Linked DNA regions of Bacillus pumilus. The protein of the gene in region 1 interacts with the protein of each later gene in a pairwise test. Links are inferred from orthologs where the notes say so. Each region holds a gene or a part of one and is shown in the gene's direction. Other genes may lie near its edges. The genes, in order: CKW02_RS16185 and mntR.

Region 1 (15,740 bases):
GAGATCGAAAGCGTTCCTTGCTTTCTACTGTTTAAAAAAGGTGAGCTGGTGCAAAAAGGCTATGCCTTTCACTCCGTACCATATCTTCATGAAATGATTGAAACCGCTAAATAAAGCGGTTTTTTGTCATATTTCAAGCAATTCATCTGAAAATTTGTCGAGTTATTTATAAAGGACAAGCGAATGTTTGTAGAGAAATGTTATGTATAACCAAATGACAGGGAGGTTATACATGTGGAAAAAGTGAAAACCCATGGAAACACAGGGCAGCGATTATTGCTAAAACCGCTGCTCTCATCATCATCCTTGAAGATTACATTTGAGGCGGAAACTGACTCTTGTACATTGATTGTGGATGAGCGTGGTGAAGTGAAGAAACTACCTGCAATTGAGTTATCGGATCTCATCTTTTATGGTGAGAGAAAAGAAATACTTCAATTATTAGATGGAGATATGTCCTTACAGCAGTTAATTAGCAGGGGACAAGTGAAAGTAAAAGGGTCATTCCGTGCGCTCCTAAGACTAGAGGCGGTACTTTGGCTGACGAACGGTTTTTTTCGAAAAATGATAACTTAGTCGTTTACTTGGAAATTAGCGATTTACAGCGTTGACATATCTCGGGTGGCATGATATTCTACGTTAGTAAAAACATGAACATCACATAAAACAACATATTTTCTCTTATTAAGAGAGGTGGAGGGACGTGCCCTATGAAACCCGGCAACCGTCAGCATAGCTGAAATTGGTGCCAATTCACTCAAAGTCGCAACGCTTTGAAAGATGAGAGAAAGGCGTATTTGAAATAAAAGGCCTTTCTGCTTGCGTTGCAGTTAGGTCTTTTTTACTGATCTGGCAACAGGCTAGAGTCATGACAGCACGAAGAATAAATGAACGTATGTGATGGCAACCTATAGATTCAGCAAGAAAGCAGGTGAGCAGACTGTGATCCATTTACAGAATGTATCAAAAACGTACTACTCAAAAAGTGGAAATGTTGACGCAGTAAAAGACGTCAACTTAGATATTGATAAAGGTGAAATATTCGGAATTATCGGGTATAGCGGTGCCGGAAAAAGCTCGCTTATTCGCCTATTAAACGGTCTGGAGCTGCCAACAGAAGGAATTGTTGAAGTGGCAGGCAACCGGATCAATGAAGTATCGAATGCGAAACTTCGGAAAGCAAGACAAGAAATCAGCATGATTTTCCAGCACTTTAACCTACTTTGGTCAAGAACAGTGAGACAAAATATTATGTTCCCGCTTGAGATCGCAGGTGTACCTACATCGAAACGGAGAGAGCGTGCGAATGAACTGATTAAATTAGTCGGTTTAGAAGGAAAAGAAAATGCGTATCCGTCTCAGCTTAGCGGCGGACAAAAGCAGCGTGTGGGGATTGCGAGAGCATTAGCAAATGATCCAAAGGTTCTTCTTTGTGACGAAGCAACATCAGCGCTTGATCCGCAAACAACGGATTCTATCCTTGATCTTTTAGCGGATATCAATAAACGTTTAGGGCTGACAATTGTGCTCATCACACACGAAATGCACGTCATTCGCAAAATTTGTCATCGCGTCGCGGTCATGGAAAATGGACGCATTGTCGAAGAAGGCGAAGTATTACGCGTCTTCAGACAGCCGAAGGAAGAGATGACGAAGCGATTTGTACAGCAGCTTGCTGAACCAGAGGAAGCGAAAGAAACAATCGAACACGTCTTAGAGCGAGTAAAAGAAGGTCAGGTCGTACGGTTGTCCTTTATTGGCGATTCTGCCGAGCAACCGCTCATCACTGAAATCATTCGATCCTTCAAGGTCGATGTAAACATCCTTCAAGGAAAGATTTCTCAAACGCAGGAAGGCGCGTTTGGAACACTCTTTATCCATATTAATGGAGAAGAGACCGAGGTTGAAAAAGCCATCGCCTATATCCAAAGTAAACAGGTTGAAATTGAGGTGATGACACATGTTTGAGAAATGGTTTCCGAACGTTGACCTAGATGTGATTTGGAATGCAACGGGTGAAACGGTGTACATGACACTCATTTCATTGGCATTTGCTTTTGCAATCGGGATTATCCTAGGACTCCTGCTCTTCCTTACAGGAAAAGGCGGTCTTTGGGAAAATAAACCGATCAATGCTGTCATCGGTGCAGTCGTCAACATTTTCAGATCGATTCCTTTTATCATCTTAATTATTCTTTTATTAGGGTTCACGAAATTCTTAATGCATACAATTCTAGGTCCAAATGCAGCACTCCCTGCCCTTGTCATTGGGTCAGCTCCATTCTATGCACGTCTTGTCGAAATTGCACTGCGTGAGGTAGACAAAGGAGTCATTGAAGCAGCACGGTCAATGGGAGCGAAAACGTCGACCATCATTTTCAAAGTATTGCTGCCAGAATCATTGCCAGCCCTCATTTCAGGTATTACCGTAACAGCGATTGCTTTAATTGGCTCAACTGCGATTGCAGGTGCAATTGGAGCAGGCGGACTTGGTGACCTTGCTTATGTGGAAGGATACCAATCTGGTAATACAGATGTCACACTTGTAGCTACTGTGTTTATTCTCATCATCGTCTTTATTATTCAAATAATCGGTGATTTGATTACAAATAAAATTGATAAACGTTAAGGGAGGATTTATTCATGAAGAAATTGATTTTAAGTGCACTATTTCTAGCATTTGCAGGCATCTTAGCTGCATGCGGTTCATCTAATAACGCAAGTGATAGCAAAACCATTACGGTTGCCGCTTCAAAAACACCACATGCCGAAATTCTTGAAGAAGCAAAACCACTTCTAAAAGAAAAAGGCTACGATCTAAAAGTGAAAGTACTTAGTGATTATAAAATGTACAACAAAGCGTTAGCTGAAAAAGAAGTGGATGCAAACTTTTTCCAACATATCCCTTACTTAAATGAAGAAAATAAATCAAACAAAGATTACAATCTAGTTAGTGCTGGTGCGGTTCACCTTGAGCCTTTCGGTATCTACTCTAAGAAATACAAATCAGTAAAAGATATTCCAAACGGCGGAACGATCATCATGACAAACAACGTGGCTGAACAAGGCCGTATGCTTGCACTATTGCAAAATGCTGGTGTCATTAAGATTGATCCTAAAGTTGATACAATCAACGCAACAGTAAAGAACATCAAAGAAAACCCGAAGAACCTAAAGTTCAAAAAAATCGCTCCTGAACTAACAGCGAAAGCTTATGAAAACAGTGAAGGCGATGCTGTGTTTATTAACGTCAACTATGCGATTCAAAATAAATTGAATCCGAAAAAAGATTCAATTGAACTTGAGCAAACAAAGAACAACCCATATGCAAACATCGTGGCGGTTCGCAAAGGTGAAGAAAAATCAGATAAGATCAAGACATTAATGGAAGTTCTTCACTCTGATAAAATCAAAGAATTCATCGACAAAAAATATGACGGTGCTGTACTACCGGTATCTGAATAACAATGTGTTAACCTCGCTTTCATCAAAGCGAGGTTTTTTTGTGTATTTTTTCAAATCTCGCTCATAATAAAAATGTACAAATGACCTGAAGGGATGGAATGAAGATGAATGAACAGCATATGAGCGGATCCATGCAGCAATCACTGACTGATTATAAAACGGCAATGGGTGAATTTCAGAAGAAAATGCCGGTGTTTGGGAAGAAATTCAATGAATTCACGGAGCAGTGCTTTCAGAGCGATTCATTAACGCAAAAGGAAAAACAAATGATTGCCCTTGGCATCAGTATTCATGCACAGGATGAATACTGCATGATTTATCATACAAAGGGAGCGCTCGACCAAGGCGCGACAGAAGAGAATTTGCTAGAGGTCGTCAGTGTGGCGGCAGCGTTCGGCGGCGGTGCTGCACTAAGTCAAGGCATCACAGTTGTTCAGCAATGTATTGACGAATTTGGAGGACAGACGCATTAAGGGAAGGATAAGATGGCATTTATCCATATCAGGGAGTTGAGTCCTTCTCAGCCGATTGTGTGAGAAAATATGCCAGCATAGCGCGTCATATCCCTTTTGAGTGAAGCCACATGTCTTTGATACAATGAAGCTACACTCAAAGAAGGGAATGGTTTATTATTTGTTCGGACCATAGTACACTGGGATTGGATTATACCGCCGAGATGGAAAAGGCCATGCATAAGGCTCATGGCATGAGCTATGCAGAGTACGAAAGAGACCATGACTTACGGATGAAAGTGGAATATAAACGAGAGCAGTCCTATCGAGATGAGAAAAGACAGCTCGCAAAAATGAATATACGAGGCTATTAAATAGCTAAGGGGCGGGGAGAACAGATTCCCGTCCTTTCTTTATGAAAACAGTCTTTTCGACATAAATCCTTTTATCTACCGGCTTTTTTTGTTAGAATTTTGAGAGCATCCTCTCACGCATATCGTGAATGTGTTGTATTCAGTTTTAATTTGTTATAAAATTAGAATGAGAATAAATTGAGAATAATGATTATTTTGGAGGTATCGATATATGACTGCTTCGACATTAACAATTAAGGACTTGCACGTTGAGATTGAAGGGAAAGAAATCTTAAAGGGTGTAAACCTCGAGATAAAAGGTGGAGAATTCCACGCAGTAATGGGACCAAACGGTACAGGTAAATCAACTTTATCTGCTGCCATTATGGGTCACCCTAAATATGAAGTAACAAAAGGTAGCATTTTGCTTGATGGCGAAGATGTACTTGAAATGGAAGTAGATGAGCGCGCTCAAGCAGGTCTTTTCCTTGCGATGCAATACCCATCTGAAATTAGTGGTGTGACAAATGCGGACTTCCTTCGTTCTGCTATTAACGCTCGCAGAGAAGAAGGCGATGAAATCTCTCTAATGAAATTCATCCGCAAAATGGACGAAAACATGGAGTTCCTTGAAATGGACCCAGACATGGCGCAACGCTACCTAAACGAAGGTTTCTCAGGCGGAGAGAAAAAACGCAATGAAATTCTTCAATTAATGATGATTGAACCTAAAATTGCGATCCTTGATGAAATCGATTCTGGTCTTGATATCGATGCGTTGAAAGTGGTTTCTAAAGGAATTAACAGAATGCGCGGCGAAAGCTTCGGCTGCTTAATGATCACTCACTATCAGCGTCTACTGAACTACATCACACCAGATCACGTTCATGTCATGATGCAAGGACGTATCGTGAAATCTGGCGGACCAGAGCTTGCACAACGTCTAGAAGCAGAAGGCTATGACTGGATTAAAAAAGAGTTAGGAATTGAAGACGAAACTGTTGGTCAAGAAGCGTAAGCGTTAGGAGGATTATTGATGACATTAGAAACGAAATTATCAGTAGATCAAGATTATGTCAAAAGCTTCTCCGAGAAGCATCAGGAACCGGCATGGATGAGTTCCCTTCGCTTACAGGCTCTTGAAAAAGCAGAAGACCTTCCAATGCCAAAGCCTGACAAAACGAATATTTCTAAATGGAATTTAACCAATTTCAAACAGCACACAGTCGAAAGTGCGCCATTTGGATCATTAGAAGAGCTTCCTGAAGAAGTGAAATCTCTCATTGATTTAGAGGACACGGATAAGACAGTCTACATTCAGCGTGATCAAACGCCAGCATACTTGTCTCTTTCAACAGAAGCGAAAGACAAAGGCGTGATCTTCACTGATCTTCATACAGCGCTTCGCGAACATGGTGATCTAGTGAAGAAATACTTCATGACGGATGCAGTGAAAGTAGATGAGCATAAACTAACAGCATTACATGCTGCTTTAGTCAATGGCGGAGCTTTCCTCTATGTACCAAAAAATGTAGAACTTGAAGCGCCAATTCAAGCCATCTACCTGCATGAAAATGACGACACGACTTTGTTCAATCATGTCATCGTCGTAGCAGACGATCATAGTGCAGTGACATATGTAGAAAACTACATTAGTACAGCAAAACCTGAAGAAGCAATCTTCAATATCGTGTCCGAAGTGTTCACGGGAGCTAATGCCCGCGTCACATACGGCGCAGTAGATAACCTTTCAGAAGGTGTCACAGTCTATGTGAACAGACGCGGTATGGCAAGTGGCCGTGACAGTAAAATCGAATGGGCGCTTGGCCTTATGAATGATGGAGACGTCGTGTCTGAAAACATCACAAAGCTTATGGGCGACGGGACATTCGGTGATACAAAATCAGTTGTTGTCGGCCGCGGGAATCAAACGGAAAACTTTACAACAAGCATCATCCACTTCGGTAAAAACTCTGAAGGGTATATCTTGAAGCATGGTGTGATGAAGGATCAAGCATCCTCTATCTTTAACGGAATTGGTAAAATCGAGCATGGCGCAACGAAGTCAAATGCCGAGCAGGAATCACGTGTTCTCATGCTGAGTGAGAAAGCACGCGGTGATGCAAACCCAATTCTATTAATTGATGAAGATGATGTAACAGCAGGGCATGCTGCTTCTGTTGGACGTGTCGATCCAATTCAACTCTATTACCTCATGAGCCGCGGGATTTCCAAAGAAGATGCAGAAAGACTTGTGATTTATGGCTTCTTAAATCCAGTCGTCAAAGAACTGCCGATTGAAGGAGTTAAAAAGCAGCTCGTTTCTGTGATTGAAAGGAAAGTAAAATAATGAATATCAAAGACGTTCGTGAGCAATTTCCAATCCTTCATCAGCAAGTGAACGGACATGATTTGGTGTATTTGGACAGTGCAGCGACTTCTCAAAAACCAAGAGTGGTCATTGATGCAATGAATGAGTATTACCGGTCTTACAACTCGAACGTCCACCGGGGTGTTCATACCCTTGGCACAAAAGCAACGGACGCATACGAGGGTGCGAGAGAGAAAGTTCGTGCATTCATCCGTGCTTCATCTGTCCAAGAAATTATTTTTACTAGAGGTACAACAACTGCACTAAACACAGTGGCGATCAGCTATGCTAGAGCAAACCTCAAAGAAGGCGATGAGATTGTCATTACGCACATGGAGCACCATGCAAATATCATCCCTTGGCAGCAAGCAGCAAAAGCAACTGGCGCCACATTGAAATATATTCCGTTACAGGAAGACGGCACGCTATCGCTGGAAGATGTGAAGCAAACAATCACACATCAAACGAAAATCGTCGCTGTCACACATGTTTCAAACGTATTAGGAACCATCAACCCGATTAAAGAAATCGCCAAAATAGCCCATGATCATGGGGCAATCATTGTCGTCGATGGTGCACAAAGCACGCCGCATATGCAAATTGATGTTCAGGATCTAGATTGTGACTTTTTCGCATTCTCCGGGCATAAAATGTGTGGACCGACTGGCATCGGTGTGCTTTACGGGAAGAAGGACCTTTTGAATAATATGGAGCCTGCTGAGTTTGGCGGTGAAATGATCGACTTTGTGGATCTGTATGATTCTACTTGGAAAGAGCTCCCGTGGAAATTTGAAGCGGGAACACCGATTATTGCCGGAGCAGTTGGACTAGGAAAAGCGATTGATTTCTTAAATGACATTGGTATGGAGGAAGTCAGCCGTTACGAGCATCAGCTTGCCACTTACGCGCTTGAGCGCTTTAAGGAGCTTGAAGGTGCGACTGTTTATGGACCGCAGCACCGGGCTGGACTTGTGACGTTTAACTTAGACGACGTCCATCCGCATGATGCGTCAACTGTTCTGGATACAGAAGGTGTCGCCATTCGTGCTGGACATCACTGTGCACAGCCGCTCATGAAATGGCTTGGTGTATCAGCGACTGCAAGAGCAAGCTTCTATCTGTACAATACAGAAGAAGAGATTGACGAGCTCATTGCAGCGCTCCGTAAGACAAAGGAGTATTTTACGAATGTCTTTTAATGTAAACTTAGACACACTGTACAGACAAGTGATTATGGATCATTATAAAAATCCGAGAAACAAAGGTGTGTTAAACGACAGCATTGTCGTCGATATGAACAACCCAACGTGTGGTGACCGCATTCGTCTCACGATGAAAATCGAAGACGAAAAAGTCATGGATGCGAAATTTGAAGGAGAAGGATGCTCCATTTCGATGGCATCTGCCTCTATGATGACGCAGGCGATTAAAGGGAAAGATATTGAAACAGCTTTGAAAATGTCTCAGATTTTCTCCGATATGATGCTAGGAAAAGAATACGACGATTCCATTGATCTTGGTGACATTGAGGCGCTGCAGGGAGTGGCAAAATTCCCTGCCCGCATCAAATGTGCAACATTATCCTGGAAGGCGCTTGAAAAAGGCGCATCTGCCGAAGATAACGGCAAATCATAAGATTGGAGTGAAAATGGATGGCTAAAAAAATGCCAGATGTTGGTGAATATAAATACGGCTTTTCTGATAAAGACGTTTCCATTTTCCGTTCAGAGCGCGGACTGACAAAAGAGATCGTTGAAGAAATTTCTCGTATGAAAGAAGAGCCTCAGTGGATGCTCGACTTCCGTTTGAAATCTCTTGAGCTCTTTTACAACATGCCGATGCCACAATGGGGCGGAGATTTAAATGCATTAAACTTTGATGAAATTACGTACTACGTAAAGCCATCAGAGCGCTCTGAGCGTTCTTGGGATGAAGTACCAGAAGAAATCAAAGAAACCTTTGATAAGCTTGGGATCCCTGAAGCAGAGCAAAAGTACTTAGCAGGTGTATCTGCTCAGTATGAATCTGAAGTTGTGTATCACAACATGAAGCAAGACCTTGAAGATCTAGGCATTGTGTTTAAAGATACAGACAGCGCATTAAAAGAGAACGAAGACATCTTCCGTGAGCACTGGGCAAAAGTCATTCCTCCGACTGACAACAAATTTGCTGCGCTTAACTCGGCTGTATGGTCTGGTGGTTCATTTATCTACGTACCGAAGGGCGTCAAAGTAGATACACCACTTCAAGCATACTTCCGTATCAACTCTGAAAACATGGGTCAGTTCGAGCGTACACTGATCATCGTTGATGAAGGCGCACATGTGCATTACGTAGAAGGCTGTACAGCACCAGTTTACACAACAAACTCACTTCACAGTGCGGTTGTTGAAATCGTCGTGAAAAAAGGCGGCTACTGCCGTTATACAACGATTCAAAACTGGGCAAACAACGTTTTCAACCTTGTGACGAAACGTACAGTATGTGAAGAAAATGCGACAATGGAATGGATTGATGGAAACATCGGTTCTAAGCTGACAATGAAATACCCAGCAGTCATCTTAAAAGGTGAAGGCGCACGTGGTATGACATTAAGTATTGCCCTAGCAGGTAAAGGTCAGCACCAAGATGCAGGTGCAAAAATGATTCACCTTGCACCAAACACATCTTCAACGATCGTATCGAAATCGATTTCCAAACAAGGCGGTAAAGTCACATACCGCGGAATCGTTCACTTCGGACGTAAAGCAGAAGGTGCACGCTCAAACATCGAGTGTGACACACTCATCATGGATAACAAATCAACATCTGATACGATTCCTTACAATGAAATCTTAAACGACAACATTTCATTAGAGCACGAAGCCAAGGTTTCAAAAGTATCAGAAGAGCAGCTATTCTACTTGATGAGCCGCGGAATTTCTGAAGAAGAAGCAACAGAAATGATCGTCATGGGCTTCATCGAACCATTCACAAAAGAACTACCAATGGAATATGCCGTTGAAATGAACCGTTTGATTAAGTTTGAAATGGAAGGTTCAATCGGTTAATAAAAAAAGACCAAAAACGTGATATCAAACGTTTTTGGTCTTTTTGTTTTGCTTACATCCCGCTAGGCTGGTAAAACGCATCAAAGGCTTTAGACAAATCGTCAGTTGCAGATGTCAAGATCGTTTCTTCCTCTAAAATCGCTGTTCCTTGTGCTCGGACAATATGAAATTGTTGAAAGCCCATCAAGTTTTGGAATATTTCTTTTAGGTAGTAATGTGAAAATTCCAGAGGTGTGTATCGATCGTTATTTGTGAAAATTGAGCCACTTGCTTGAAGCAAAAGTACACGATAATCGTCAGTCATCAGACCAACTGAACCATTTTCTGTATATTTAAACGTTTCTCTCGCAATAAAAATATTATCTATATAATCTTTCATACGTGACGTCACATTGAAATTATGAACAGGTGACACAATGACGATTCGATGATGTGCTTTGAATTGAGCCAATAAAGCAGATGAAGCAGCAGCGATGTTTTCTTCGGTAGCTGTTAATGTTTGTTCAGATGCTTGCTTATTCCAAATACGTAACAGCTGGTCTTTTTCGATACGAGGAATTTCAGTTTCATGTAAATGTAAAATGGTTGGTTCATCATGAGGGTATCTTTCTTTAAACTGTTCTAAAAATAGTGTTTGCAGTTTGTTTGAATAACTTTCTCGATGAGTGAAATCAGGGTGCGCGTTAATGATTAATGTTTGCATATACATGCTCCTTTTCTTTTGATAAACTGAGTATAAAATATAAAGGTGACAAAACATGTCACCTTTTTTAAAAGGAAATTCAAATGAAAAAATCAGAACGATTAAACCAAGAGCTTATTTTTTTAAGTGATAAATACTCATTTCAATTAAAGGATTTAGAAACCGAATTTGGCATATCGAAACGTACGGCTTTGAGAGATATGGAAGAGCTAGAGTCCATGGGCTTAGCTTTTTACGTTGAAAATGGCAGACATGGAGGATATCGACTGGTGAAACAATCTCCAATGGTCCCTATTTATTTCAATACCGATGAAGTTCAAGCTATTTTTTTCGCGCTTAAAGCGCTAGACCTGGTGTCAGCAACACCATTTAAAAAGTCCTACTCACAAATTCGGCAAAAGCTGTTTGCCACAATGTCTGATGAGAGAAAACAAATGATCACAGAGACTTTGGATGTGATTCATTACTATAATGTCGCACCAGTTAGTGAACAAAATCATTTGGAATTGATTTTACAGGCGATGATGGAAGATCAAATCGTGAAGATGACGTACACGCAATATGAAAATAAAAGGATCAGGCTGCAATTTCTTGAGTTGTTTTATCGAAATGGGATTTGGTTCACCAAAGCATATGATGTTCAAAATAAAAAGTGGGACATCTATAGATGTGACTTTATGAAGGACTTGATCATTGAAGAAGGCAGAGACACCTTTACGAAGGAAGAATTAAAAGCACTGCAGCTCGAGTACGAAAAAACTTATCATGACATCTCATTTAAATGTCGATTAACGGAACAAGGAAAAGAAAAGTTTTTGAAGAATCATTACCCGAATATGAGATTGGAGATCATTGATGATACTCCATATATTATGGGTGGGTACAACCAAGAAGAATTATCGTATATGACTCACTATTTGATCTCATTTGGGAAGCATGTGAAAATTGAATACCCAGATGAATTAAAAGAGAGTTATTTGACTCAATTACAAGAAATGATTGAGCAGTATTGAAAGTGAACGGATTGTCTCTGAATCACAAACTTAACATATTAAAAAAGGCGAACTGTAGCCATTCGCCTTTTTTCTTTTACTTCGCCGCATGAAATGTATTGGTTTTCGATCTGTCATTGACCTTCCCATACGTCAGCTGACGCCAAATAAATTCCATCGGTCCATACTTAAACCGCTTTAACCAAAACGTACTGAAAAGCACAAGGAAGACATACACGCCAATAGCCATGAAAAACGTACCAGCCGGCTGAAGATGATCGACAAGCCCCGCTCCATACTTTAGAAATAGCAAGGTTCCAATGATCGAGTGAAGCAAGTAACAGGTCAGGGACATCCGTCCGACTTTTGTAAAGACCATCAAAGCACCTCGCAGCTGAGGAACGTGCAGAAACAGCATCGCAAGTGTACTCATATAAAACATACTGCCAGTTAGTCCTCCGTTTTGTTCAAGGGCAGTGGCAATGTTCACCCAGAGTGTATGTTCAAAAGGATTGATCGCTACTATGATCGTACTGCTTTGAGTGATGAGAAAAGCGATTGTACAGATGATCCAAATGCGATTCCAAATTGCTTTTTTCGCCTCCATGTTTTTGAAAAACTCCATTTTCACAAAATACACACCAAGTAAAAACATGAAGAACATGGAATAGACAGTGAAAAATGAACTGGAAGCCATTGTCACCATATCTGCCCACCGGTCACCAATAGATGCTAAATAAGTCAGACTGTTGTGGCTGATTAATTCAAAATCGGCAAAGTCCGGCTTGCCTGATGATCCTGAACTGATGGTATTGAGCAGCATTGTGAAAAAGGGTGTGAGCAATTGAATCACAAAGAGTGTGATCAGCCAGTTTCGGATGGTTTTGGCTGTGCGTTTGTAAAAGAAAAGCAATAAAAAACCAGCAACTGCATAATAGGCCAAAATATCACCAATCCAAACAAAAGTTAAATGCAGAAGGCCAAACCCTAAGAGAATGGTTAATCTGCGGGCAAACAGCTTGTTCGGACTGTCCACCTTCTGAGCAGCTCGATCCATAAAAATCATAAACCCAACCCCGAATAGGAAGGAGAACAACGTAATGAATTTCCCAGAGGCAAACCAATTCACTAAGTTATGAAAGACATCATTTGATTCCATATCGAACCCCTTCGCCGAATCCACGATTAAAAAGTAATTGACCAAAATAATTCCCATTAAGGCAAATCCCCGTACGATGTCTAAGAAATGAACCCGATCCTTCAAATTCATCGCGTGTGCTACTTTGTTTGTATTCATATCCATGCTCCTTTTCTTGTTATGATAAAAATGTCATTCGAATCAATTCATCGATCCCTACAATGAATCAATATACGGTCCAATTCTTAATAATTTATGAAGATCCAATATTTTGAAAATAAATGTGACGAATTGATGGCAGAGGGGCAAATTCATAAACTGTTAAGGTTTATGCTGTATCTTTTCACATAGCTAGATGATATATAGTAAAGACATAAAAGAAAGTACATCACGTATCATGAGGTGAGAGAGACATGACGCATCGAATATTAATCGTAGAAGATGATCAAGATATTGGAGACCTTTTGCAGGAATCCCTTACACGTGCTGGATATGAGGTGCAAAGAGCGATGAATGGCGAGCAAGCATTGAAGTTTGTGGACGATTCGCTCGATTTGGTGATTTTGGATGTGATGATGCCAGGCATATCAGGCATTGAAACGTGCCAGCAGATGAGAGCCTCTTCTAATGTCCCGATTCTATTTCTAACAGCCAAATCAAGTACATTCGATAAAACCGAAGGCTTACTTGCCGGCGGGGATGATTATATGACAAAACCTTTTTCACAAGAGGAGCTTCATGCTAGAGTGATTGCACAATTACGCAGGTACACCGTCTATCAGGAAAAGAAGGAACAGGAAGAAACGTTTCTTGTTGGGGGCAAGCTGAGGGTGAGCGAAGAATTTAATGAAGTGTGGAAAGGAAATCAACAACTCAAGCTGTCTGATTTAGAATATCGTATGTTGAAGCTGCTCATGAGCAGGCGAAACAAAATCTTTTCAGCCCAAAATATTTATGAGAGTGTATGGGGACAGCCTTATTTCTATTGTTCCAACAATACGGTGATGGTGCATATTCGAAAGCTGCGTGCCAAAATTGAAGATGATCCTGCACGTCCTGTATATATCAAAACAGAATGGGGAAGAGGATACCGATTTGGCACATCGTAAATATACACTAGCCAAAAAGCTAGCACTATTGATTTTGACAGCTACGGTCGTGAGTGGACTTGTCTTTTTGACGCTGCAAAAGATCACCAATGACCTCATTGATGGATACTTGAGTTCGGACGAGTATTACGAGGAGGAGTCAGCCAGGTATATTCAAAAATTCAGCCACTATGTGTCTGAGAATGAGCTGTCTTCAACAGACCGAAAAGCGTTTGGTGAGTGGGTAAAAAAAGAGAATTACATTAATTTGACCATCTTCAAGGATGAAGTGCTGCAATATGACTCCATCTATTCGGCTGCTGATGAATCGGCGTATGGAAAAGAAAAGGTGACCCAGTACGCTGAGCATCATTCGTATCCAGTTCAGTTTAGCGACGGTGAAGGTCGCGTCATGGTGGATGGTTTCTATTCATCTCGTTACCACGATCTTGCCTTTACACTCGAGCTGCTCGGGGCGACGCTTATTTTTCTCCTCATTGTTCTGCTTGGCATTCGCAAAAGTTTACGCTATCTGCAAACGATTCACCAAGACATTCATATTCTTGAAGGCGGCGAGCTAGACTATGAGATGACGGTAAAAGGGCATGATGAATTAGCGATGATTGCCAAAAGTATTGAGGATCTTCGTAAAGCTTTTCTGGACAAGCTCCAAGCCATTGACGAGTTGCAAGAAGAGAGTCGCAGTCTGGTGACCGAAATGTCACACGATATGAGAACACCGCTGACGTCGCTCATGATGAACCTGGAGTTTGCGAAAAAAGAGGAGGCTGGAGCGGATCCCCGTAAAGATCAATATATAGCAAGTGCTTATGAGAAAGCATTGCAATTGAAAAATCTGTCTGATAATCTGTTTGCCTATTTTCTACTTGATAAAGAACAAGAACCTGAGCTTGAGACCGTTGCAGTCAAAGAGGTCATTTACGATCTTTTATCAGATCAGGTGGCGATCTTGCAGCAAGAGACATTCAAGGTTCATCTTTTAGGAGAGCTTCCTGACAGCTATATCAACGTGAATGTCGAGGAACTTGGCCGAGTGTTTGATAATCTGATGTCCAACATACTGAAATACGCCGATCCGAAAAAAGACATCAATTTCACCTTTCTATCCGATCAAGAAATGTTTGAGATCCATGTCAGCAATGCGATAAAAGAGACAAATGGCACGCAGGAAAGCACTGGACTTGGTGAACGAAGCATAAAACGAATGATGACCCGCATGCACGGGCAGTTTGAAAAGATGGAAAAGAACGATGTTTACTACATCGTGCTGCGCTTCTGGCACATCAAAATATAGATGACAAATGAATAACATGGAATGGAGAGACAATCTAATGAAACGATTCAACAACTTCCAAAAGGTACCCGATCTCTTGCAAGGTCTTCTGAATATCTGTCTGTTCTTTCTAGCCCTTGCTTTAAGCGTCCTCTTAATTAGTGAAACTTGGTATATTGTCCAATTTGTCTACAAGAATGTGGTCAACAAAGGAGAAAGCTATTATGAAATGCTTGGTGAGCTGCTGATCTTCTTTATGTACTTTGAGTTTATTGCCTTAATTATTAAGTACTTTAAATCAAACTTTCATTTTCCGCTTCGCTATTTTATTTATATTGGCATCACAGCCGTCATCCGTTTGATTATCATCGATCATAAAGAGGCTGTATCGACCTTCTGGTGGGCGCTGACCATTCTAGCCATGACCGTTGCACTCTTTATCGCCAGTAAACGACATGCTGTTCAGGAGCATGAAGAAGTGAAGTGAGGGAAGAAGACGAACGGTTGCCGTTCGTCTTTTTTTTGTTTGATCAAGGTGGCTCACTCATCGTATTGCACACCTCTATAAACATCACGCTAACGCTTGCTTACAGGATTTTTTGAGAGCTCTGAAAAAGTGCTTAGCATGAAAGAAAATTTAAATCTAATCTTGAAATAATACTCAATGTTGAGTATTGTGTAAATAGATATTGAATAGGAGGAATCTGATGACGGACTTATATATATTAGGATTAATATCGATGAAACCGATGTCAGGGTATGATGTTGAGCAGAATTTAAAAAATACAATGGTGGATATATGGGGTGGAATTCTAGTTGGCTCAATCTATTATG
Region 2 (15,686 bases), 860 kb from region 1 along the record:
ATGATGATGCTGAGCTTCCTGAAGTATCTGAGCTTGATATTATGCGTCATTATACAGCATTATCAAGACGTAATCACGGGGTCGATTCCGGATTTTATCCTCTTGGCTCTTGTACAATGAAATATAATCCAAAGATTAATGAAAAGGTTGCACGCCTTGCAGGCTTCGCGCAAGTCCATCCACTACAAGAGGCAGACACTGTGCAGGGAGCATTAGAATTGCTGTATGATCTAGGTGATCATCTTGAAGAAATTACGGGGATGGACGCTGTGACATTACAGCCTGCGGCAGGGGCACACGGGGAATGGACAGGACTCATGATGATCCGTGCGTACCATGAAGCAAGAGGAGATCATAAACGAACAAAAGTCATTGTGCCGGATTCTGCTCATGGAACGAACCCAGCATCTGCGACAGTGGCTGGGTTTGAAACCATTACCGTCGCATCTGATGAGAATGGGCTTGTTGATTTAGAGGACCTGCGCCGTGTTGTCAATGAAGAAACTGCGGCTTTAATGCTGACGAATCCGAATACACTCGGCCTATTCGAAGAAAATATTTTAGAAATGGCTGAAGTCGTTCACGGAGCTGGTGGCAAGCTTTATTATGATGGAGCGAACTTGAATGCCGTTTTGAGCAGAGCAAGACCGGGGGATATGGGATTTGATGTCGTTCACTTAAATCTTCATAAAACCTTTACAGGTCCACATGGAGGCGGAGGCCCTGGTTCAGGTCCTGTAGGCGTAAAAAAGGATTTGATTCCGTACTTGCCAAAGCCGGTGCTTGTGAAGAAAGAAGGCCGCTTTTACTTCGATGATGATCGACCAGAATCAATTGGCCGAGTGAAGCCGTTCTATGGTAACTTCGGCATTAACGTCAGAGCATATGCGTATATTCGCTCTATGGGCCCAGACGGCTTAAAGGCTGTCACTGATAATGCCGTGTTAAATGCGAACTATATGATGCGCCGCTTAAGTACTCATTTCGATTTGCCATTTGACCGTCACTGTAAGCATGAATTTGTCCTTTCAGGTAAACGTCAGAAAAAATTAGGTGTACGCACACTGGATATTGCCAAGCGATTACTTGATTTTGGCTATCATCCGCCAACGATCTACTTCCCGCTCAATGTAGAGGAATGCATCATGATTGAACCAACTGAAACAGAATCAAAAGAAACACTTGATGCCTTTATCGAAGCGATGATTCAGATTGCAAAAGAAGCGGAAGAGAATCCAGAAGTCGTGCAGGAAGCGCCGCATACAACGGTCGTCAAACGAATGGACGAAACAAAGGCTGCCCGGAATCCAGTTCTCGTTTTTGAAAGATAAAGAAAAAAGACTCAGGGGATCATGCTCCCAGAGTCTTTTTTGTTAGTTCTTCGTTTTAATGCGGCCGCCCCATTTTTTAAAGCCGCCTTTTAAATTATAAATCTCACGACAGCCGTTTTTACGTAACGTTTGCGCTGCTTTTCCGCTTCTCAAATTGTTTTGGCAATAAAGATAAACAGGCTTGTCAGGACGAATTTCATTTTTGCGCTGCTTTAGCTGGGAAAGGGGGATGTTTCTTGCCCCTAAAATATGTCCGCCATCAAACTCATTTGGCTCTCTCACATCAATGAGTTGAGCTTTGCGGTAACCTTTAATAAATTCTTCTTCCGTCAGCGTTTTCATAATACGCTGCTGATAAATGTAGCTGCCGACAGAATAAAGAACGAAAAGTCCACAAAGTGAGAGGACGATATAGTTGAACATTGACAATACAACTCGACTCCTTCTTGAGCATCAGCACAGTGGCCTGTCTGATGGTACGTTTTAGACAAATACTATTATAGTAAAGCAAAAGAAACTTGTCATCATAAATGGTAAGAATTATTTTCAATTCGTTCCCTATTTGATAGACTGATGGAGAGAGAATATCGGTGGTCATGACCATCATCTAACATTGACTACGTAAAAGAGAAGGGATTTTTATATGCAAAAAGAGAAATGGTGTTTCATTGATACAGGAAATCAAGACCCTGCCTTTAACATGGCAATGGATGAAGCCTTGCTTTATTGGCATAGTGAGAAGCTGATCCCGCCTGTCATCCGCTTTTATGGATGGAATCCTGCGACATTGTCTGTTGGGTATTTTCAGCATGTTGAAAAAGAAATTAACATGGAAGCAGTCGAGCGCTATGGCCTTGGGTTTGTCCGCAGACCAACTGGAGGGCGTGGGGTTCTTCATGATCAGGAGCTGACCTACAGCGTGATTGTGTCAGAGGAACATCCAGAAATGCCGGCGACGGTGACAGAGGCGTACCGCGTCATTTCAGAAGGCATTTTAGAGGGCTTTAAAGAACTGGGACTCGATGCGTATTTTGCCATTCCTCGAACAGATAAAGAAAAAGAAAGCTTAAAAAATCCAAGATCGTCTGTATGCTTTGATGCCCCTTCCTGGTACGAGCTTGTCGTAGAAGGCAGAAAGGTAGCAGGCAGTGCTCAAACGAGACAAAAAGGAGTGATCCTCCAGCACGGCTCCATCTTAATTGATCTTGATGAGGACAAACTGTTCGATTTATTTCTTTATCCAAACGACCGTGTGAGAGAGCGGATGCAGAGAAGCTTTAAAAACAAAGCGGTCGCCATCAATGAAATCTCAGACCGAACTTGTACAATAGACGATGCGCGTGTGGCGTTTAAACGAGGATTTGAAAAAGGATTAAATATTGAGCTTGTGCCTTATGAGCTGACAGATGAAGAGTTAGCATTTGTCCACCATCTTGCCAAAACGAAATATGCCTCAGACGAGTGGAATTACAAGCGTTAGGACAAAGGACACTCCTTGTTTTTTAAAGGGCGATGGTGTAGAATTGTTATGATTATTAAGTAAAGGTGCATTATGGAGGGGTTTTATGACTACACCTAGTATGGAAGATTACATTGAACAAATATATATGCTGATAGAAGAAAAAGGATATGCCAGAGTCTCTGATATTGCAGAAGCACTCGCTGTCCATCCCTCCTCTGTAACAAAAATGGTTCAGAAGCTAGATAAAGATGAATACCTCATTTATGAGAAGTATCGTGGTCTAATTTTAACCCCGAAAGGCAAAAAAATTGGAAAACGTCTCGTATACAGACATGAACTGCTAGAGCAATTTTTAAGAATCATTGGTGTAGACGAAGAGAAAATTTATGATGATGTAGAAGGCATTGAACATCATCTCAGCTGGAACAGCATTGACCGCATCGGCGATCTCGTTCAATTCTTTGAAGAAAACGACGAGCGATCTGTTCAGCTGAAAGCGATTCAAAAGAAAAACGAACAAACAAATCAAGAATCTTAAGAAAAAGGACACCCATGCAGAGGGTGTCCTTTTTGATTAAAGTTCTAATTGAAAGCATATGCTCTTACACTATTAATAGCGTGATATCAAAGGGGGCTCCTTGATGAAGATAGATGGTGTGTTCTCAGGTGGAGGCATTAAAGGGGCAGCACTTGCGGGTGCCTATGAAGCGCTTGAAGCAAGAGGATATCAATTTGTCCGCCTTGCTGGTACAAGTGCTGGAGCGATCATTGCTTCACTCATCGCAGCAGGCTTTACAAGTCAGGAGATTCGGGAGCTTTTAGATGAAATGGATGAACATCACTTGCTTGATAGGAGATGTCAATTCATTCCGTTTAAAATGCTTAGGTGGGTCTCCATTTACTGGCGCCTCGGTCTGTACAAAGGCGACCGGCTGGAAAAATGGCTGACAGATGTGTTGAAACGAAAGGGGGTCACCGTATTTGGGGATCTCAAAAAAGATTCGCTGAAAATTGTTGCCTCTGATTTAACAAATGGGAAAATCCTCGTTCTGCCAGACGACCTTCCTTCATACGGTTTAAATCCAGAGCGCTTTTCTGTTGCAAGGGCAATCCGGATGAGTTGCAGTCTGCCGTATTTTTTCGAGCCTGTCAAACTAAAGTCATCGAAAGGCATTTGTACCATTGTGGATGGAGGCGTGCTTAGCAATTTTCCAATTTGGTTGTTTGCCGAAGAGAAAAAAAGACCATTCGTCGGTGTCACATTAACCCCAAACGAAAAAGAACGCCCTCAACACTCCATCCGCAATGCGTTTGAACTGTTTGGCGCTCTTTTTGAAACGATGCGTGGTGCTCATGACGAAAGACACATTGCCACAAAACACGAACGTCATGTTATTTTTATTCCAGTAGAACACGTCATTGCCACTGATTTTCAGCTGATGACAGAAAAGAAAAAGGCGCTCGTCGATCTAGGCAGACAGAAGGCCGAGCAATTTTTAAAAAGCTGGACATTTTAAAACAAAGCGCGATTCTTCTTTTTGTTTTTCTTGCCTTCAATCACAGTTAACTGTGTTTGGCTTTTCTTTTTGAGAAGGACGGGCTTAGACTTGTGGTCAGTCGGCACGCTTCGCAAATGAGTGACCCGATTTTTCATCTGGCTTTTCGTTTTTGGTTTAGGCTGCTGGTAGCGACGTTTTGATTGTTTGACTGCTTTACGATAAAGATTGCCTTCTGTTCCAGTTCTTCGATTCATCAGCCATCTAAATAGGAAAAACATAACCGCTCCAATGATCACAACTGATAGCAGCATTGTAAAAAGTCTGCCTGGATTCGTTGTGAGTAAATACACAAATCCCAAAACACCTAAAGCGAAAATAATGGTAAAAGCAGGATGTACTCGGCGATTCATAACTGTCCACCTCCGAAGGAATTTACCGGATTTATAAGTTAGATCACTTGATGAGCAGAATCTGACGCTTGTTTCTCAGATGCTTCCTCTAAACGAAGAAGTTCATTAAAACTTGCAATGGCTACCTCGACTTGATCGTCAGAGGGTTCTTTTGTTGTGAGCAATTGCAGCCAAAGGCCAGGATAGCCAAGCGCTTTCAGCACAGGCACTTCTCGGAGTTTGTTCGTAAGCTGAAGCACTTCAAATGAAATGCCGAGAACAACCGGAATGAGCGCCAAGCGATTCAGAACTCTCACCCATAAAGGATCTGTCGGTACGAGTAAATAGACGAACATTCCGACAATGACAGTGAATAAAATAAAGCTGCTACCGCATCGATAATGAAGCCGTGATTGTTTTTGGACATTTTCCACTGTGATGTCAAGATTCTGTTCATAGCAGTTTATGACTTTATGTTCTGCGCCATGATATTGAAATACCCTTTTAATTAAAGGGGTCATGGAAATAAAGTAAATATAGCCTAATAACAGGACCAGTTTAAAGAATGTTTCCACTGCGATTTGTGCGAAATTCCCTGAAAAGACGGGCCGCACAAGTTCAGCTAAAAAGACAGGTACTAGGGTAAAGACAAATTTACTAAAGAGAAGAGAGAGAACTCCGATCACAGCAATGCCGAAAATCATAGATAATTTCGAGCTTTTTTGTTCTTTTTCAAGAGTATGATCTTCTGAAGGATCTAAGTCATAGCGCTCGCTGGAGAAGTTCAAGTGCTTACTGCCATTTGCGCTTGCTTCAACAAGTGCAGCAACACCCCTGACAAAGGGGATTTTCTTGAGAAAGGCGGTTCGTTTATTGGAGGTCCGGGGAAGCTTTAAAAACTCAATGGACTGATCCTTACGCCGAATCGCTGTCACATAGTTCTTTTTACCTCCGAACATGACACCTTCGACAACTGCCTGCCCTCCATATGCTGGAGGTTTTGTTTGATTGGACATATTTCATCAACCTGCCTGTTTCCTGTAATTTACATGCATTTCCTTATACCTTTATTGTACAGGAAATGAGGGGAAATCACTAGCGCACAGGTCGATTATCTACTAGAATTCTATCTACCTCTTTTTAGCCAGTATACCCTGTTATAAAAATTTTACACTCACGGATGGAAATCCTTTTTTTTATGACATTTTGGACATACTACTTGCTGGAGGTGTTCACAAATGAAACGTGATGAAAAGAAAAACCAAGAAGAAAAAAATCAGGCTGTACAAACGTCATCGCTGTTGGCAAGAGCAGCTGCGACAGGCTTTGTTGGCGGTGTTTTTTGGGGCTTTATCGGGTTTCTGACCCATATGTTTCATTTCTCAGAGGTGAGTCCCAATATGCTCCTTCAGCCTTTTGTGCTCGGAGAGTGGAAAAAGGGCGGACTTGGTACTTTTATCAGTATTGTACTTTTAGGGGTTTTATCGATCGGAGCAGCCTTTATTTATTATGGGCTTTTGAAACGGATCAAAGGCTATTGGATGGGGCTGATATATGGCGCGCTTTTATGGCTGCTCGTTTTTTACGTATTTAATCCCATTTTCCCAGATGTAAAGCAAGTCCAGGATTTGCAGCAAAGCACCATCGTCACAACATTTTGCCTATATATTTTATACGGCATGTTTGTCGGATACAGTATTTCGTTTGAATATAATGAATTAACGAGTCAAAAGCTTGCGAGGGCACTCGGGAAAAAGACAGAATAAAGTGTAAATCACCTATTCATATGATAAAATATTTTTGGAAACGAAAGGTTTCTAAGGAAAAAGAAACAGATCTCGATATAGATTGAATTAGGGTGAAGGAGTGGTTGTATGCCTCATTTTCTTGTACTGAATGGGCCCAATTTAAATAGGCTTGGCAAAAGAGAGCCGGCTGTTTACGGAAGTAAGACGCTGACAGATTTAGAGACAGATTTGTTCCAGTTTGCAGAAAGAGCCAATATCCAGTTAACGTTCTTTCAATCAAATCACGAAGGAGATTTGATTGATGCGCTCCACGAAGCAGAAGACCAGTACGATGGAGTCGTGTTTAACCCGGGGGCTTTTACACACTACAGCTATGCCCTGAGAGATGCCATTGCAAGTATTTCTTTATCCGTCGTTGAAGTACATATCTCAAACGTTCATAAGAGAGAGGAATTCCGCCATCATTCTGTACTTGCTCCAGTATGCCAAGGGCAAATCGTTGGTCTTGGTTTAGAAGGGTATAAATTGGCGATTCGTTATTTAGTGAGTGAAGGGGGAGCAGTATCATGAAACTTGAAAAGTTAAGAACACTTTTATCTGAATTAGAGATCGATGGTCTAGTCATTACGAGCAGCTTTAATTTACAGTACATGACCAGCTTTACTGGCTCAGCCGGTCTCGCCGTTGTTTCAAAGGACCGGGCAGCTTTTATCACGGATTTCCGTTATACAGAGCAAGCGAAGGACCAAGTAAAAGGCTTCGACATTATTGAACATAAAGGAAACATCGTAGAAACCGCAGCTCAAACGGCAAAGGAATTTGGGATCAAACGCCTTGGGTTTGAACAAAACCATATGACATTTGCCACTTACCAGCAGTATGCAGGTAAAGCAGGTGATATTGAGCTTGTTCCGGTCTCAGAATCAGTTGAAAAGTTGCGCTTGATTAAGTCTAGTGAAGAGATTAAGATATTAGAGGAAGCTGCGAAGATTGCAGATCACGCCTTTGATCATATTCTCACTTACATCAAGCCGGGCTTGACGGAAATTGCTGTCATGAACGAGCTTGAATTTTTCATGAGAAAAGAAGGCGCTGAAGGATCTTCATTCGATATGATTGTCGCCTCAGGTGTTCGTTCAAGCCTGCCGCACGGAAGAGCGAGTGAAAAGGTGATTGAATCTGGTGATTTAGTCACACTCGATTTCGGTGCTTACTATAAAGGATATTGCTCTGATATGACAAGAACGATCGCTGTTGGCACACCGAGCGATAAGCTAAAGGAAATTTATCATATCGTATTAGAAGCAGAAAACGCTGGTGTGGATAGAATCAAGCCTGGCTTAACAGGAAAAGAAGCTGATCGCATCACACGTGACATCATTGAAAAGTATGGCTATGGTCAATACTTTGGGCATTCAACTGGCCACGGGCTAGGGATGGAAGTGCATGAAGCGCCAGGCCTTTCCTCACGATCAGAGGTCGTCTTAGAAAAAGGAATGGTCGTGACAGTTGAGCCGGGAATTTACTTACCGGATGTCGGCGGCGTGAGAATTGAGGATGATATTGTCCTGACAGCTGACGGCAATAAACGATTGACCCACTCACCGAAAGAACTTATCATATTATGATGGTGAAATGTAGGAGGATGACAAAATGATTTCAGTAAACGATTTTCGTACAGGCCTGACAATTGAAGTGGACGGCGGTATTTGGCGTGTAGTGGATTTCCAACACGTAAAGCCAGGGAAAGGCGCAGCGTTTGTTCGTTCGAAACTGCGTAACCTGCGTACTGGTGCTATTCAAGAAAAAACATTCCGTGCAGGCGAAAAAGTAGCGAAAGCTCAAATCGAAACAAAAACAATGCAATACTTGTATGCAAATGGCGACCAGCATGTCTTCATGGATACAAGTTCTTATGAGCAGCTTGAACTAAGTGAAACACAAATTAAAGATGAGCTGAAATATTTGCTAGAAAATATGTCGGTTCATATTGTGATGTACGGTGCTGAAACACTTGGAGTAGAACTTCCAAACACGGTAGAACTAGAAGTAGTAGAAACAGAGCCTGGTATTAAAGGCGACACAACATCAGGCGGATCAAAACCTGCAAAAACAGAAACTGGTTTAATCGTCAACGTTCCTTTCTTTGTGAACCAAGGAGATAAACTAGTCATTAATACATCAGACGGTTCATACGTGTCAAGAGCGTAATAAATGAAGAAAGACTGTAAACCTTGTGTTTACAGTCTTTTTTTATTGTAAAACATGTAAGACTCCCCAAAAGGTACGCCTTCTCTCAATTCTCTCATTCATCTCTTTTCCTTCCTGAAAAACAAGACTACTTCCAGCTAGACAAGCATATAGTGTAAAAAAAGCTGGAGGTTCTATATGAAACAATTTCTCCCAGGTCTACATCCATCAGTCGCTGCGATGGCAGGCATGAGGTTTTTATCGGCAGCGATTGAACTGACGGCCGCCATCCTCATTTTAGTCACAAATGACGTTCGAAAAGCGGTTGTCATCAATAGTCTATTGGCTATCATTGGGCCGCTCATTTTTATTATCACGATGACGATTGGAATCTATCAAATCGCAGGGCAGTTATCCTATGCCAAGCTCGTCTTTATTTTCATTGGTGTCGTATTTATTCTTGTTGGAATCTATAAGTAAAACGGCTTGGCATAATTAACGTCTCCCATCATACATTTTAGAGAAGAAAAAAAGGAGGGGAATTCGTTGCGGAGTTTGTTGGATATTCTCCCGCACTCGATTGGACAAGAACTTAGACTGCTAAAAGAAGCAGAATGGGATCAAATAGAAGAAATCCGCATTCGCACGGATCGTCCTATTGAATTAATGCAAAGAGGAAAACCGCGCTTTCTTTCTTATCACACAACAGGAGAAGATGCGTCTCAGCTATTAGGCAGGCTGAGCAATTATAGTATGTACACACTTGAAGAAGAGCTAAAGCAAGGCTACATCACCATTTCAGGCGGACACCGGGTGGGACTTGCAGGAAAGGTGATCGTTGAAAACGGCATTGTCAAAGGATTAAGAGATATCTCTTCATTTAATATCCGCATCGCAAAAGAAAAAGTCGGGATTGCGCTTCCCTTTCTTCCCTATTTATATGACGAGCACTGGTGCAATACACTGATCATCGGTCCACCGCAAACAGGGAAAACGACATTGTTGCGGGATATAGCAAGACTGGCTAGTACAGGCACAAAAGCAATTCCTCCTAAAAAAACAGGCATTATAGATGAGCGTTCAGAAATCGCTGGGTGTATAAGAGGGGTGCCACAGCACCAGTTTGGACACCGGGTTGACGTGCTCGATGCATGTCCAAAGGCTGAGGGCTTGATGATGATGATTCGGTCTATGAGTCCAGAGGTCATGATCGTCGATGAAATCGGAAAAAGCGAGGATGTGCAGGCACTTTTAGAAGCGATTCATGCTGGGGTCACCATTATCGTTTCCGTTCATGGCTATTCACTTGAAAATGTGTATAAACGTCCATCATTGAAGCCGTTATGGGAGCTTCGAGTGTTTGAACGTTATGTTGAATTAAATCGCAAGGACGGTCCCGGCACGATCGGGCGGATATATGACCAAGGCGGACAAGAGATGAAATGGAGGCGGGGAGTGGACGTATGTTAAAGCTCATTGGCGCTATCTTGATTGTCGCGGCTACGACTTGGGGAGGGTTCGAGTTTGCCAAACGATATAGCGACCGGCCGAAACAAATTCGGCAGCTCCGGTTTGCGCTCCAGTCTCTTGAAGCTGAAATTATGTATGGTCAAACACCGCTAGCGCGTGCAGCAGAGCAAATTGCGTCGCAAGTAGGTCCTCCTGTGAATCGGTTATTTGAACAATTTGCAGAAAAGCTGAAAGTTGGAACCTTTTCCGCGCGGCATGCATGGAATGAGAGTCTTGAGGATGTTTGGAAAAAAACCGTCTTAAAAAAAGGCGAATATGAGGCACTGAAGCACTTTGGAGAAACACTTGGCCAGCATGATGTCACGTCTCAGCAAAAATATATCAAGCTTGCTTTAGGTCATTTGGAAACGGAGGAGAAGGAAGCTGAAATCGCCCAAGCCAAAAATGAAAAAATGGTCAGAAGCCTCGGATTTTTAAGCGGATTACTACTGATTCTTTTATTGATGTGAGAGGAAGGGAGTCGAGAGCATGGGCGTTGATGTAAACGTCATTTTTCAAATTGCGGGAGTAGGCATCGTTGTGGCATTCCTCCATACGATTTTAGATCAAATGGGGAAAAAGGAGTACGCTCAGTGGGTCACGCTGCTTGGGTTTATCTACATTTTGTTTATGGTGGCAACCATTGTAGATGATTTGTTTAAAAAGATTAAAGCCGTATTTCTATTTCAAGGATAGGGGAGGGCTTACAAATCGACATCATACAAATTGTTGGACTTGGTTTAATCGCTACTTTTTTAGCCTTAATCGTCAAAGAACAAAAGCCAACCTTCGCCTTTATGCTTGTTGTATTTACAGGGTGTGTGATCTTTCTTTATTTAATAGATCAAATCTATGCCATTATCTCGATGATAGAAAAAATTGCGGCAAGTGCCGGCGTCAATATGAAGTATGTTGAAACCATTTTAAAAATTATCGGCATTGCCTATATTGCGGAATTCGGCGCCCAGCTGACAAAAGATGCTGGACAAGGCGCCATTGCATCAAAAATAGAGCTTGGCGGCAAAATTCTCATCTTGGTCATGGCAGTCCCCATTTTAACAGTCATCATTGAGACCATCTTAGGTATGATCCCGTCCATGACTTAATTGAAAAGAGGTGATGACAATGAAACGGGTGACAGCTGTTATGGGACTGATGCTTTTCTTCTGGCTGTTCGCTCCGCACGCAGGTGCAGAAGAAAAAGAGCCGTTATCAAATGAAGCACCAGCAGCAGAAGAAGTGGCAACTGGACAGGCTGATGCACTTGAGCTTCATTCCATTAGTGACTTTTGGGAAACCATATTGGACGAGTATGGCGGCTTTCTGCCAGAAAGCCAAAAAGGAACAGTGAAGGAAATGATTGATGGCGATAAAGAGCTGTCTCCCCAGACATGGCTGAAAGCCTTTGTTCATTATCTTTTTCACGAGGTCATCGCAAACGGAAAGCTCCTTGGTACACTGATTTTACTCACCATCTTTTGTTCGCTTTTACAGCTTTTGCAGAATGCATTTGAACAAAGCACTGTCAGTAAAGTCGCATACGCACTTGTTTATATGGTGCTGATCATTATTGCACTTAACAGCTTTCATGTGGCGATTTCTTATGCAACAGAAGCGATTCAAACGATGACCAGTTTTATTCTTGCTCTTATTCCTCTGTTATTAGCACTGATTGCTTCATCAGGCGGGCTTGTCTCAGCCGGATTCTTTCATCCTGTTATCTTATTTTTAATGAATACGAGCGGCGTTTTTATTCAATATGTCGTTCTTCCGCTTATTTTTTTATCAGCGATATTGAGCATTGTCAGTACGCTGACTGAACAATACAAGGTTACCCAGCTTGCCCAGCTGTTAAGAAATGTGGCGATAGGCGGGTTAGCCGTTTTTTTAACTGTCTTTCTTGGCGTCATTTCTGTGCAAGGTGCATCTGCTGCGGTTACGGATGGTATCGCACTTCGTACAGCCAAATTTATTACCGGAAATTTCATCCCCGTCCTTGGCAGAATGTTTACAGATGCGACGGATACCGTCATCAGTGCCTCTGTATTACTTAAAAATACGGTCGGACTTGTTGGCGTTGCTATTCTCATTTCAATTGCCGCTTTCCCTGCGATCAAAGTGCTCTCGCTAGCCCTTATATATAAGCTTGCCGCAGCCATTCTTCAGCCATTAGGAGGCGGACCGATTATCAGCTGCCTTGATGTCATTTCAAAAAGTGTGCTTTATATCTTTGCTGCACTTGCTGTCGTGTCGCTCATGTTCTTTTTAAGCATTACCGTCATTATCACTGCTGGCAACCTGACCATGATGATGAAGTAAGGAGGGGACACCTTTTGAGTTTTCTCACGGAATGGATCACAAGTATTATTCTCTTTATCTTATTTGCGATTGTCATTGATCTTCTGCTTCCCAATTCAAGCATGCAAAGATATGCCAAAATGGTCGTCAGCCTCCTGTTGATTGTGGTGATGCTCAATCCGATTTTTGCTTTATTTCGGGCAGACCCTGACCAAATTTTCTCAGAATTGATGAAGGGAAAGGAAGAAGCACAGTCAGAAGAAATAAAAAATCAGATGAATTTAGAAAAAAAAGAAATACAAGCCTCTCAGCGTGCATATATTTTAAAGCAAATGGCTGTCCAACTAGAAAAAAGCGCAAAGGAGCCACTGGAGAAGGAGAGCTACGAAATGAAACACGTAGAAGTGTTGGCAGATGAAGAGCACCTGGATCAGAATATGGAGGCGGATCAATTTCGCATCAAAGCAGTTCTTTCCCCGCTCACAGGTGATGCTGTAGAAACGGTGGCAAAGGTGGACATTGATCTCTCCAGGCAAAAGGAGGAAAGCGCTGGATCTTCTAGCAAAGAGATCAAGAGGGTGAAAGAGACGCTTGCTGATGTTTGGAATACGAGTCCTGAGCACATTGCGCTGAACATTGAGGGAGGTGACGCAGCAGATCATGAATAACAAGGACTGGAAACAAAAGCTGAAATCATTCTTGCAGCCGCCTGAAAAAGGTGAAGGGAAACCAAAATTAACGAAGCACCATTACTTGCTGCTTGTATTCATCATCGGCGTATCTTTCATGTTAGTCAGTCAGATCTTGTCACCGCCATCAAGCAAAGAACAAGCTGCTGTTCCTACTTCTAAAAAAACAACCTCACAAGAGCAGGAGGTATTCAAGCCGGCATCGTCAAGTAAATCAAAAAATTCGATTGAAGATGTGGAGCAAGAATACGAAAATCAGCTGAAAGAAATTTTAGAGACCATTATTGGCGTTGAGGATGTATCGATTGTGGTCAATGTAGACGCCACTTCTTTAAAAGTGTTTGAAAAAAACAAATCCAATAAAAGCACAACGACCGAAGAAACAGATAAAGAAGGCGGCGTGCGAAGTGTCACCGATCAAACAAAAGAAGAAGAAATCGTCATCATCAAAAATGGCAATGAAGAAACGCCAGTCGTGGTGCAAACGAAAAAACCAGATATTCGAGGTGTTCTCGTTGTTGCTCAAGGAGTAGACAACGTTCAAATAAAGAAAACCATCATTGAAGCGGTTACACGAGTGCTTGACGTACCGAGCCATAGAGTGGCTGTTGCCCCTAAAAAAATCAAGGAGGATTCGGAATGATGTTAAAAAAACAAACGGTTTGGCTATTAACGATGCTAAGTTTAGTTGTCGTCTTAAGTGTGTACTATATCATGTCTCCACAAGGTGAAAATGCAGTGACAGTAGAAGAGATGAAATCAAAAGGAACGGAAGAGAAAAAGACTGAACCAGAAAAAGGGATGGACAAAGGAACGGAAAAAGGCGCTGATGAGAAGTCCACTGACAAAGAAACAAATGGTAAACAAGAGGATATCGAAACAAGCGGTGAAGAAGGAAAGGCTGTGTCAGAGCAAACAGACGATGAGCTTTTTACAACATACAGATTAGAGCTTGAAGATAAACGAAGCAAACAGCGTGAAGAGTTCAACGAAATCGTATCCAGTGATGATGCAACAGCACAAGAAAAAAGCGAAGCGTATGACCAAATGACAGCGCTTAGTGAGGCAGAAGGAACGGAGCGTCAGCTCGAAACCTTAATTAAAACAAAAGGTTATAAAGATGCGCTAGTGAGTGCAGAGGGAGATAAAGTGAGCATCACAGTTCGTTCTGACAAAAAATCAAAGTCCCAAGCGGCCGATATTATTGATATGGTCACAAAAGAAATGAGAGGTCTTGATAACGTAGCGGTCACTTTTGAGCCCTCCAATGAATAAAAAATGAACAGGCGCCCTTTGCCGTAAAGGGCGTTTTTTGATGCGGTTTGGCGCCCTCTCCAAGGTGCTCTCGCAAAGCGCTTCGCCACAATAGTAGTTGAATTCAATGAAATCCTCCTGTAAGATGGTTATAGTATGTACTTTTAGTACTAGCCTATAAAGAAAAAGATAAATCCATACATAGGGGTGCAAATCCATGTTAAAAATTGAAGAAATTCATGAACTGATTAAATTAATTGACGAATCAACAATTGATGAATTTACGTACGAAAACGAAGGTGCAAAAATCAAACTGAAGAAAAATAAAGAAGTCGTTCAGCAAGTAGCGGCACCAGTGGCTCCTGTCCAAGCAGCTCCAGCTCAACAAGCTCCTAAAGCACAAGCTCCAGCTCAGACCGAAGCCCCTGCACAAGAGGCAGCTGCGTCTGAAAATCTGCATAAAATCACATCCCCAATGGTTGGCACATTTTATGCTTCATCTTCACCAGAAGCAGATCCATATGTGACATCAGGTTCTAAGGTGAAGGAAAACACAGTTGTGTGCATCGTAGAAGCGATGAAACTGTTTAATGAAATCGAAGCAGAAGTAAAAGGTGAAATCGTCGAAGTATTAGCTGAGAACGGTCAGCTTGTAGAATTCGGACAACCCCTCTTTCTAGTGAAAGCAGAGTAAGGAGTACGATCATGATTAAAAAGCTATTAATTGCAAACAGAGGAGAAATCGCAGTTAGAATTATCCGCGCTTGTAAAGAGCTTGGAATTGAAACAGTTGCGGTATTTTCTGAAGCGGATCGCGATGCGCTTCATGTTCAAATGGCTGATGAAGCATATTGCATCGGACCGACTGCTTCAAAAGATAGTTATTTAAATGTCACGAATATTGTTAGTGTAGCCAAATTAACAGGGACAGATGCCATCCATCCAGGATACGGCTTCCTTGCTGAAAATGCAGACTTCGCAGAGCTTTGCGAGGAATGCAATGTCATCTTTGTTGGGCCAACTGCGTCAGCGATTTCCAAAATGGGAACGAAAGATGTCGCAAGGGAAACAATGAAAGATGCTGGCGTTCCGATTGTTCCTGGTTCCCAAGGAATTGTAAAAGATCTTGATGATGCTGTTTCAACAGCAGCAAGTATTGGGTATCCTGTGATTATAAAAGCAACTGCCGGCGGCGGTGGTAAAGGAATCCGTGTAGCTCGTACCGAAGAAGAGCTTATTAACGGTGTCACCATCACGCAGCAGGAAGCAGCGCAAAACTTTGGTAACCCTGGCGTCTATTTAGAAAAGTTCATTGAA

What was found.
Region 2: the proteins of CKW02_RS16185 (region 1) and mntR interact in binary tests that used the Escherichia coli proteins (3 or more experiments, as listed by UniProt). The link is inferred for Bacillus pumilus from one-to-one orthologs.

Annotation. Positions count from the first base shown.
Region 1 is NZ_LT906438.1:3,060,290-3,076,029, reverse strand. Bases 1-2,955 are described here. They hold CKW02_RS16185 (methionine ABC transporter ATP-binding protein), read left to right. Parts: upstream 1-942; coding sequence 943-1,968; downstream 1,969-2,955. Other genes in these bases: metQ (methionine ABC transporter substrate-binding lipoprotein MetQ), read left to right, coding at 2,644-2,955; CKW02_RS16180 (methionine ABC transporter permease), read left to right, coding at 1,961-2,629; CKW02_RS16190 (SCP2 sterol-binding domain-containing protein), read left to right, coding at 235-576; CKW02_RS16195 (thioredoxin family protein), read left to right, coding at 1-114. Also shown: more of metQ, read left to right, coding at 2,956-3,465; CKW02_RS16170 (carboxymuconolactone decarboxylase family protein), read left to right, coding at 3,570-3,938; CKW02_RS20350 (YuzK family famiily protein), read left to right, coding at 4,154-4,291; Fe-S cluster assembly ATPase SufC, read left to right, coding at 4,503-5,288; Fe-S cluster assembly protein SufD, read left to right, coding at 5,307-6,620; CKW02_RS16155 (cysteine desulfurase), read left to right, coding at 6,620-7,840; Fe-S cluster assembly sulfur transfer protein SufU, read left to right, coding at 7,830-8,276; Fe-S cluster assembly protein SufB, read left to right, coding at 8,294-9,691; CKW02_RS16140 (FMN-dependent NADH-azoreductase), read right to left, coding at 9,744-10,394; CKW02_RS16135 (helix-turn-helix transcriptional regulator), read left to right, coding at 10,478-11,407; CKW02_RS16130 (DUF418 domain-containing protein), read right to left, coding at 11,484-12,683; CKW02_RS16125 (response regulator transcription factor), read left to right, coding at 12,938-13,633; CKW02_RS16120 (HAMP domain-containing sensor histidine kinase), read left to right, coding at 13,620-14,927; phosphate-starvation-inducible protein PsiE, read left to right, coding at 14,965-15,393; CKW02_RS16110 (PadR family transcriptional regulator), read left to right, coding at 15,614-15,740. UniProt on the Escherichia coli protein: Part of the ABC transporter complex MetNIQ involved in methionine import. Responsible for energy coupling to the transport system. It has also been shown to be involved in formyl-L-methionine transport.
Region 2 is NZ_LT906438.1:2,198,191-2,213,876, reverse strand. What follows is about bases 1,713-4,613. They hold mntR (transcriptional regulator MntR), read left to right. Parts: upstream 1,713-2,896; coding sequence 2,897-3,331; downstream 3,332-4,613. Other genes in these bases: CKW02_RS11265 (SA1362 family protein), read right to left, coding at 4,307-4,613; CKW02_RS11270 (patatin-like phospholipase family protein), read left to right, coding at 3,435-4,310; CKW02_RS11280 (lipoate--protein ligase family protein), read left to right, coding at 1,975-2,811; CKW02_RS11285 (rhodanese-like domain-containing protein), read right to left, coding at 1,713-1,754. Also shown: aminomethyl-transferring glycine dehydrogenase subunit GcvPB, read left to right, coding at 1-1,331; more of CKW02_RS11285, read right to left, coding at 1,374-1,712; more of CKW02_RS11265, read right to left, coding at 4,614-4,702; CKW02_RS11260 (DUF1385 domain-containing protein), read right to left, coding at 4,741-5,697; CKW02_RS11255 (YqhR family membrane protein), read left to right, coding at 5,920-6,447; aroQ (type II 3-dehydroquinate dehydratase), read left to right, coding at 6,556-6,999; CKW02_RS11245 (M24 family metallopeptidase), read left to right, coding at 6,993-8,057; efp (elongation factor P), read left to right, coding at 8,083-8,640; CKW02_RS11235 (YqhV family protein), read left to right, coding at 8,818-9,099; spoIIIAA (stage III sporulation protein AA), read left to right, coding at 9,166-10,089; stage III sporulation protein SpoIIIAB, read left to right, coding at 10,083-10,598; spoIIIAC (stage III sporulation protein AC), read left to right, coding at 10,618-10,824; spoIIIAD (stage III sporulation protein AD), read left to right, coding at 10,821-11,234; spoIIIAE (stage III sporulation protein AE), read left to right, coding at 11,254-12,447; spoIIIAF (stage III sporulation protein AF), read left to right, coding at 12,462-13,094; spoIIIAG (stage III sporulation protein AG), read left to right, coding at 13,087-13,758; and 3 more genes.